3 regions of the Rouxiella sp. S1S-2 genome follow, and region 3 is predicted to be linked to each of the others. Evidence: predicted binding sites of a transcription regulator. Region 3 holds the regulator's gene; each other region holds the start of a gene.
What was found. Region 3 encodes CRP, which controls carbon source genes, mostly activating them, when cyclic AMP is high. Its sites were predicted from a motif close to ATGTGANNNNNNTCACAT; they were not measured.
Positions count from the first base shown of each region.

Region 1: a site for CRP is predicted at 1,711-1,728, ahead of msrB (peptide-methionine (R)-S-oxide reductase MsrB). Genes of this name have one in related genera too.
Region 2: a site for CRP is predicted at 1,724-1,741, ahead of GA565_RS17105 (mannitol dehydrogenase family protein). Genes of this name have one in related genera too.

Region 1 covers NZ_WFKL01000001.1:2,432,648-2,435,908, forward strand. The annotation lists gene GA565_RS11505 (D-hexose-6-phosphate mutarotase) at 1-383, opposite strand, end outside; gene gapA (glyceraldehyde-3-phosphate dehydrogenase) at 505-1,503, opposite strand; gene msrB (peptide-methionine (R)-S-oxide reductase MsrB) at 1,852-2,265, shown strand; gene GA565_RS11520 (YeaC family protein) at 2,404-2,670, shown strand; partial or broken gene GA565_RS24955 (hypothetical protein) at 2,963-3,049, opposite strand; gene GA565_RS11530 (efflux transporter outer membrane subunit) at 3,203-3,261, opposite strand, start outside.
Region 2 covers NZ_WFKL01000001.1:3,725,040-3,728,300, reverse strand. The annotation lists gene GA565_RS17110 (GntR family transcriptional regulator) at 1-56, shown strand, start outside; gene GA565_RS17105 (mannitol dehydrogenase family protein) at 91-1,560, opposite strand; gene yeiP (elongation factor P-like protein YeiP) at 1,826-2,395, opposite strand; gene GA565_RS17095 (YkgJ family cysteine cluster protein) at 2,605-2,859, shown strand; gene GA565_RS17090 (sodium:solute symporter family protein) at 3,121-3,261, shown strand, end outside.
Region 3 covers NZ_WFKL01000001.1:581,678-584,938, forward strand. The annotation lists gene GA565_RS02645 (YccS/YhfK family putative transporter) at 1-1,211, opposite strand, end outside; gene crp (cAMP-activated global transcriptional regulator CRP) at 1,275-1,907, opposite strand; gene GA565_RS02655 (OsmC family protein) at 2,255-2,665, shown strand; gene GA565_RS02660 (phosphoribulokinase) at 2,754-3,261, opposite strand, start outside.

The sequences.
Region 1 (3,261 bases), 1.9 Mb from region 3:
CAGAGCGTACGCGTTTCTTCACTGTCTTTTAACGTAAGAGTCAGCTTTACGCCGGCTTCATCTTCACTCTGTGCCGTTAACTGCCAAGGCAGGTTACGGGCGAAGCCGTGGGATGGTTTGCCTGCTGGGCCAAACCACGGCCAGCAAATGGGCACACCGCCGCGAATGGCAACGCCAGGCTGAAATGCGGTCTCACTGCTAAGCCAGATAACCGGTTTTTGCCCGGCAGGTTGCCAACTCAGCAGATGAGCACCCTGAAGCGCTATTGCCGCACGTCCTGTGGGATGGTTAACAACCAATATCGGCAGGTCAGCAATTTGACACTGCGTAATAGCAGGGGAGAGCTGTTTCAAAACGGGGAGGGTAAAAAGCTGTTCGGTCATCATTTAGTCCTGTGCAATGTCTGGTGTGAACTAAGACAGGTGAAAACTGACTGGATGAGTGATTTAAACAGAAAAGGGCGACTTTCGTCGCCCTTTGTCAGTTCACTTTATCTGCAACGAATTATTTGTTGGCGATATGAGTGATCAGATCCAGAACTTTATTTGAGTAGCCAGTTTCGTTATCGTACCAAGAAACCAGTTTCACAAAGTTGTCGTTCAGGGCGATACCAGCTTTAGCATCGAATACAGAAGTCAGTTTTTCGCCGTTAAAATCGGTAGAAACTACTTCGTCTTCAGTGTAGCCCAGAATGCCTTTCAGTTCGTTCTCTGAAGCGCGTTTCAGCTCAGCACAAATTTCTTTGTAAGTGGCTGGTTTTTCCAGACGTGCAGTCAGGTCAACAACGGAAACGTTCGGAGTCGGTACGCGGAAAGCCATACCGGTCAGTTTGCCGTTCAGCGCTGGAATAACTTTACCGACTGCTTTAGCAGCACCAGTAGAAGATGGGATGATGTTCTGGGATGCGCCGCGGCCGCCGCGCCAGTCTTTGTGAGACGGGCCATCAACAGTTTTCTGAGTAGCGGTAGTTGCATGTACAGTGGTCATCAGTGCTTCAACGATGCCGAACTTGTCGTTGATAACTTTAGCCAGTGGAGCCAGGCAGTTAGTGGTGCACGATGCGTTAGAAACGATCTTCTGACCAGCATATTCATTATGGTTAACGCCCATAACAAACATAGGGGTGTCATCTTTAGATGGACCCGTCAGAACCACTTTCTTGGCGCCAGCTTCGATGTGCTTGTTGGCAGTTTCTTCGGTCAGGAAGATACCGGTCGCTTCCGCTACAACGTCAACGTTCACTTCATTCCATTTCAGGTTAGCTGGGTCACGCTCAGCGGTAACGCGGATGGTTTTGCCGTTAACAACCAGATGACCGTCTTTCACTTCAACGGTGCCTTCGAAACGACCGTGAGTTGAGTCATATTTCAGCATGTATGCCATGTAGTCAGCGTCTAACAGATCGTTGATTGCAACGATTTCGATGTCAGAGCGTTCTTGCGCAGCACGGAAAACGATGCGACCGATACGGCCAAAACCGTTGATACCTACTTTGATAGTCATATATTCCACCAGCTATTTTTCAGTGAATAAAAGGTTGGTTGTAAAATTACAAAAACCTTGGTGAGCGTCAAGCGGAATCGTGTCAATTATTGCTGTAAGTCAAAGGGTGCCCCTACAATTGTTCGCTTATTGAACGTTCCGTTTCTAAATCAGCTGTTACGCATATTGGGGCGTAATGCCGATGTTTAAACGCCCCTAGAATCAAATGTGTGATCGCAATCACACATAGTCTTGTCTCAGCACCAATGGCATAGAGTTTAAGCCAAAACGGGCTGACTCGTTGTTACTTTTTTGTTATAATTGACTGTTATTTTAGTTGATTTTTTTATCTCGAAGAGAACGGCAACTATGGCCAACGAAATCAAAGATACCCCACAAAATCCACAACTTACTGATATACAACGCTATGTGACTCAGGAGCGCGGTACCGAAAGGCCGTACACTGGAAAACTGCTGCACAATACGCGCGACGGTATTTACCATTGTCTGTGCTGTAATGCGCCGTTGTTTTACTCTGATACGAAATTCGATGCCGGATGCGGCTGGCCAAGCTTTTATCAGCCCGTCACGCATGACGCCATCAAGTATCTTACCGACAACACGCACGGCATGGAGCGCGTAGAGATCCGTTGCTCAAATTGCGATGCACATTTGGGGCACGTCTTCCCAGACGGCCCAGAGCCAACTGGTGACCGATACTGTGTAAATTCCGCCTCAATGAGCTTTATTGACGGCGAAAATGGTGACAAAACGGCTGGCTAATGGCTGCTTTTGCGCTGCACACTGTTGTCTTAAAATGCAGAGCAAAACGGCATTAATAAAGTCACAAAATCGATTCAGCCAGTTATTCAAGGCGTGTGAATAATTGGCTGAATAATTCCGCTGAGCGAGGAGTTTGAAATGGAAATCCATGAACTGGTCGATGTCATGACGCCTGAAATTTACCAACGCCTTGCGCTTGCAGTAGAGTTAGGTAAATGGCCCGACGGGGTAAGGCTCACCGAGCTGCAAAAAGAGCACAGCCTGCAGGTAGTGATGCTTTATCAGGCACGTCACAACGTTGATGCTCAGCATATGACGGTGGGGACCAACGGGCAGATCGTGACAAAAAGTAAGCAGGAATTGAAGCAGCAGTTTCAGGACGTAATTAGACTTAAACCGCAGTAAGCCGTAAACCGACGGTCTCAGTCTGTATTCACGACTTTCGGGTTTAGACGCCGCGTTTTGAACCCGAAACGCTATGTCCCGCATTCGCCTCAAGCCGCCAGATGTCTATCCAGCCAATAAGCGCCAACGCCGCCATAAACACAAACGCCAGCTTAAAACTTATTCCCGGTCCCGACTGCCACGCTCCCTAGTGAGCGACCTGTTCACCAAAACGAATACCCAGCGCCCCAAGGATCGAAGCCAAATCCAACCTGCAGCATCAGCGGCAGCAGGAAAGGCACAGCCCCAGCTTGGCAAGTAGGCCAAGCGGAACGTTTATCAGGAAAATCCAGTGCCAAGAAGCGTACTGAGTGATAAAACCGCCCAGCGGCGGCCCAGCCACAAAGCGGAATAAACACCGCCAAAACGCCGCAGCTACCAGCAGGGCAAGTGCAGAGATGCCTGCCGATGCCGGTTTAGTCTCATGCATCATCACCCATCCAGCAAAAGTCAGCGGCCGGTCAGATATTCGGTATAACAATTTTAAAAGTTATCATACATCTTTGTTGGGGGCACGTTGGGTATATTGACCGCCGATCGCGACATAAAGCT
Region 2 (3,261 bases), 3.1 Mb from region 3:
ATCCGGCGTTTGACGGCTATCTGTTTCGTTCAGTGCCCGCCAGTCTGAATGACTAACGGGCGATAATCAGCCAACGCCAGGTAAAAACCTTTATTTGACCAGATTCGCTACGGTTGCTTTCGCCCCGATACTTTGCAGACTTGAATAAGCACGCAGAATGGCGTCAACCGCCGATTGATTGGCGGGCAATGCGTCACCAAACACGCTCTTAAGTCCCAGAAGTGCCAGCACTCGCGCTTCACCATCCGCATTTGACTCAACGATTTCTCGCAGCTTGGCCGCCATCGGATCTTTTATTTCGATGGCCTGGCCCGCGTCGTCAACACCGCCAACGTAGCGCATCCAACCGGCAACGCCCAGTGCCAGACAAGAAAAATCACCACCGTGTTGCAGGTGCCAGCGCAAGGAGTCGAGCATCCGCTGTGGCAACTTTTGCGTACCGTCCATCGCAATTTGCCAGGTACGGTGTTTGAGCGACGGATTGCTGTAGCGCTCAATCAGGCTGTCGGCGTAGGTTGTCAGGTTAATGCCGGAAACGCTCAGCGTTGGCGCCTGCTCTTCCAGCATCAGGCGATATGCCGCGCGGCGATAGTTGTCATCCTCCATGCAGACATTAATAAACTGATAACCGGCCAGATAGCCGAGATAGGCCAGAAACGAGTGGCTGCCGTTTAGCATGCGCAATTTCATTTGTTCAAACGGCAGTACGTCATCGACCAGCTGTGCGCCAACGGTTTCCCAGGCAGGACGGCCCGCCACGAAATTGTCTTCAATAACCCATTGAATGAAAGGCTCGCAGGCTATCCCACACGGGTCGTCAATGCCGCCCAATGCGTTGCTGATTTCAACCTCATACTCTTCAGTGAGGGCTGGAACAATGCGGTCAACCATCGTGCTTGGGAAGGTGACTGACTCGTGGATCCAGGCGGCTAATGTCGGATCTTTTGCCTGCGCCAGGCCGAGGATGGCGTTTTTGACCACGTGACCGTTTTCGGGGATGTTATCGCAGGAAAGAATGCTGAAACCGGGCAGTCCACGCTGATGGCGCAGGCGCAGAGCTTCAACGAGGAGGCCTGGGGCGGTTGCCGGTGACACTCCGTCGTTGAGATCTTTCACAATATCGGGGTGCTGTAAATCGAGTTTGCCGCTAACCGGCTCGATGCAGTAGCCTTTTTCGGTGATAGTCAGTGAAACTATGGCCACCTGCGGCTCTGCCAGTTTCTCAACAATAGCCTCGATGCCCTCAATTCTTCCGTGCATCGACTCATGGACTGCGCCAACGATAATGGCCTGATTTCCGGCCGCGCCTTTCTCCAGCACGCTAAACAGGTGGTCTTGCTCACGCAGCGCCCGTATTAAATTATCGCGACCAAACAGCGAAATCTCGCAAATACCCCAATCGCCCCCCTGTTTATTCAGCACACGATCGGTCATCAGCGCCTGATGTGCCCGATGAAAGGCACCAAAACCAATGTGCACGATGCGCGTTTTGAGCGCCTGACGGTCGTATTGAGGTAGTTGAACTTCAGCGGGCAAAGCGCCAGTGGAAATCTTGTTCATTTTGACTCCATCACATTCAAGCAAGAATAAATTGGTCAGGCCAAAAGCACTCAGAGAACGATTTAATGGATTATTAACGTTGATATGAGCCGTTTAGTCATGGGCTCAGTGTAAAGTGATATGACAGCAATGAAAATTGGTAAGTCCAAATATTAGGCCGCATTTGTGAGGCGGATCAAAACTCTGTCAGGTGCAATAAAATGGCAGGCAAAAAAAAGAGCGCCGTAGCGCCCTTTATGACAACAGGTGAGGGCATTGCCCGGCCTTATGCACGACCCATATAGCGATGTTCGGCAATATGAATCTGAATTTTGTCACCGGCACTCAGATATTCTGGCACCTGAATGACCAGACCCGTGGTCATGGTGGCGGGCTTGTTGCGAGCACTGGCCGAGGCACCTTTAATACCCGGTGCGGTTTCAACGATTTCCAGATCAACCGTCTGCGGCATCTCAAGCGCCAGCAGCTGCGTGTCGAGCAGCAGTACTTGCATACCCGCCAGGCCACCTTCAGGAATGAACAGCAGCTCTTCTTCAATCTGAGATTTGTTGAAGGTATAAGGAGTGAAATCTTCGTCATCCATAAAGATGTACTCGTCGCCGTCAACGTACGAGAAGTTCACTCGGCGGCGGGTCAGCGTAACGGTATCGATGATATCGTCACCTTTGAAACGCTCTTCAACCTTCATACCCGTGCGCACGTCCGAGAAGCGCATTTTGTACAAGGTACTTGCGCCACGTGCGCTAGGACTTTGAACATCGATATCTTTTACCAGCAGCAATTTACCGTCGTAATTTACAACGAAGCCGCGTTTAATTTCATTAGCACGTGCCATAAAAATAACCTGTTTGCAAAAAGTTTGGATAATGGGCGACACGTTACTCGCGCCGCCGATTTCAGGCAAGCAGATAGCGCAAAAAGAGTGATGAAAAGAGTGCCGAAAGGCGTTATTGGCGATTTAACTGGTGAGCATTTCACCGTACTGCTATTGTCTGGCGATAACAGAGTTTACATGTCAATTCGCAGCCCAGAGGGGAGCTACCGATGGACTGTCGATCAGACTGCGGCGCGTGCTGTATCGCGCCCTCAATTTCCAGCCCGATCCCGGGCATGCCAAACGGTAAGCCCGCCAACACGCGGTGCGTTCAACTTGCAGATAACTTCCAGTGCAAGATTTTCACTTCACCGCTGCGACCGAAAGTTTGTGCCAGCCTGCAGGCGAGTCGAGAGATGTGTTTTACACACCGAGAGGATGCGCTTACCTATCTTATTAAGCTTGAGGAAGAGACCGCACCTTAGCGCAAATCACGCGGAGTACACTTTCTCTGAACCCAAGCCGACTTGACGCGAACATTTCCTTGATGATTTTTTGACCTACCTCTAATTCATAAGAAAGTCATATCTCACTCTGCGAAACACAGTAGGGATATGTGATTTATATCACATTTTAACCCTCTTTCAACGTGTTAGGTTTAATTAGTCCTTAATTAGGATTAATTATGCAACCGGCATGTTTTCCCGCCGGACTTCGACAATGCAGCTTTGCCTCCGGAGTTAACGATGAACGGGATAGACTATTTTGTCATGGCGCTTTATGCGCTGATGATTGTAATGACCACGCTGTGGGCGATGCGTAAAGTGGGCAACACAGGGGATTTCTTTGCCGCAGGGGGAAAAATGCCCTGGTGGTTGTCGGGTATT
Region 3 (3,261 bases):
TTTTGGCTGACCAGCAGGGTCGTCAGCAGGATCCAATAGGGTTTGGGTAAATTAAAAAATAGCCCCAGACTGCTGCCGATGGCCAGAATAACCCCCAAACGTCCCGCATTGCGCAGTGCGGCCGACTTGAATGACAAATAGCTTTTCAACGCCGCCCAGAACGGCAGGCGGGCCTGGGTTTGCATCAGGTCACGGCGATAAAGCGGGCGCTGGGTACGCAGCAGTCTCGCAATGCGACTGAAGTGGTAATAGCAAAACTGGCCGACCGGGTTGTCACGGTAGCGCGAAGATATTTTTTCCAGCGCCGCCAGCTCATTGGCCATAGTGAAGCGCTCGGAACGGCGGTGATAAAGAATGTCGTTGGCAATCACCCGCAGACGGGCAGCAATCACCTGAGCATTGCGGCGAATTACCGCCTCGGCATGACTCTCCTCCATCAGCTTTTGCACCTCGGTGGGCAGATGCAGACTCACCGTAATGTGCTCCTGAAGGTCTAGTGCTACCTGAAAACGTCTCAACAGCTTTTTATGATGCTGGTGGTCGTGCGTCGGCAGCATGTGCAACTGCTGATAAAGCAGAGCAATCAAGTCGATGACTTTTTGTTGCCTGTTCAGCAGCGGCGGTAGGGCGGTATCGGGATCGGTATGCTGGGTCAGTAGGCTGTATTTGGCTTCAAAATAGTCGGCGAGTTCGAGATACAGCTGGCTTAGGGTTTCGCGCATAGGCTGCTCTTCAGACAGGCGAAACCACAGCCAGTTAAATACGCCGTACCAGGCAGTCCCGACCACAAACAGCAGTGGCGCATGCCAAATCGGCACTACGCCCGCCATGCTGAGCGTAAAGATAGCGGCAACCAGCGCGCCCGGTAATAGACGCGCATGCAGCGGACTTATCGCCCCCGTCACGCCGATGACCAGCGTCAGGCCGAGCATGATAAGCGGCAGCGGCAGATGCCAGTTAACCAACATCAACTGTAGCAAAATACTGCTGACGGCGAACAGTGATCCACCGACCAACAGGCGTTTGAAAAAGCGTTTATGTGGGGTATCGAGACCTGAAATGTTGCAGCATGCGGGCACCAACGCGAACAGCAGACCCATTTTCAACTGGCCAAACAGCATAGCGAAGGCAATGGGCAGGCAGAGAACCAGCGTTTGTCTTAGCGCATAGTTAACTTCAGGGTGATAAAAAAGTCTTTGCCAAAGCGTCATTTTTGTGCAGATAGGCTAACAAAAACGGCGCAACAGTTATCTGCTGCGCCGTTTTTAAGACGATTAACGGGTGCCGTAAACGACAATCGTTTTACCGTGGGCTGAAATCAGACTTTGATCTTCAAGCATTTTAAGAATTCGACCCACAGTTTCGCGTGAACAGCCGACTATTTGACCGATTTCTTGACGGGTAATTTTGATCTGCATGCCATCGGGATGGGTCATGGCATCCGGCTGTTTAGCCAGATTCAGCAGAGTTTGTGCAATACGACCGGTCACGTCGAGGAAGGCAAGGTTGCCCACTTTCTCGGACGTTATCTGCAGTCGGCTTGCCATCTGTGCGGACAGGCGCATCAGAATGTCTGGATTAACCTGGATGAGCTGGCGAAATTTCTTGTAGGAAATTTCGGCCACTTCACAGGCAGTTTTGGCTCTAACCCATGCACTACGTTCCTGTCCTTCTTCGAAGAGTCCCAGCTCGCCGATGAAGTCACCTTGGTTAAGGTAGGAAAGTATCATTTCTTTGCCTTCTTCATCTTTAATCAGAACGGCAACCGAACCTTTCACGATGTAGTAAAGCGTTTCGGCTTTTTCACCTTGGTGAATCAGCGTACTTTTAGATGGATACTTATGTATATGACAATGAGACAGGAACCATTCGAGAGTAGGGTCTGTTTGTGGCTTGCCGAGAACCATTAGCTATTATCCTCTTATTATCGCTGCCCAAAATCACAGGGCTTTGAAATCCCTGTTCGGCGATTTTTTACTTCGCGCTCTTTTAGCATATGAACTGACCAGCAATGCTGCAAGCGGCAGGTGGAGTGATTTCAGCTGTAATTTGCCATTATCACCAAGGTTATCCTGTTAACACCTAAAAAACCTAGCCGCAACTTGTTGGAAAGTTTCTTTCGGCTTTGTTTGTAGCACAGGTTTGCGGACGTGTCTTGTGTTGTCTCGCTTCAGCATGATGCGGATCGAGTTCCATTGCCAGTTTCAGGGGTTAAGGGTAGTCTGTTTTAAAAATTATTACCGGAGAAAGGCAAATGCAAGCACGGGTAAAGTGGGTTGAAGGGTTAACGTTTCTCGGAGAATCTTCGTCTGGACATCAGGTCATTATGGACGGCAATGCGGGTGACAAATCCCCTAGCCCGATGGAAATGCTGCTCATGTCGGCAGGCGGTTGCAGTGCGATTGACGTAGTGTCGATTCTGCAAAAAGGCCGCAACGAGGTGTTGGGCTGCGAAGTGAAACTGACCTCCGAACGTCGTGAAGAGGCGCCGCGTCTGTTTACCCGCATCAACCTGCACTTTATCGTCACCGGCAAAGATTTGACCGATAAAGTGGTTGAACGTGCCGTGAGCCTGTCGGCCGAAAAATATTGCTCGGTTTCACTGATGCTCGGCAAAGCGGCCACCATCACTCACAGTTTTGAAGTGATTGATGCTCAAGAGTAATCAGCCCGGTTTGCTGTTTAGGCAATAGAAAGTGATAAAACGCCGCGCCGTGAAGGTTAGCGGCGTTTTTGCGAAGTATATCGACTGATTACTCGATCTTTTTGCCTTCCATCAGCCGCTGCACCAGTGGCCCCATAATAAGCTCCATCGCCAGGCCCATTTTTCCCCCCGGCACCACCAACGTATTGATGTGCGAAATAAACGATCCCTGCAGCATTGCCAGCAGATAGGGGAAGTCAATCTGGTCCAGACCTTGAAAATGAATAACCACAAAGCTCTCATCCAGCGAAGGAATGGCCTTGGCGGCAAACGGGTTAGAGGTATCGATGGTCGGTACGCGCTGGAAGTTAATATGGGTGCGTGAAAACTGCGGCGTAATGTAATTGATGTAGTCGTCCATCGACCGCACTACCGAGTCCATCACTGCTTCACGCGAGTGGCCGCGCTCGCCGGTGTCGCGCACCAGCTTTTGTATCCACTCAAGGTTAACGATGGGTACCACGCCGACCAATAAATCGACCTGTTTGGCGACATCGACCTGGTTGGTGACTACGCCACCGTGCAGTCCTTCATAAAAAAGAATGTCGGTTGGCTCA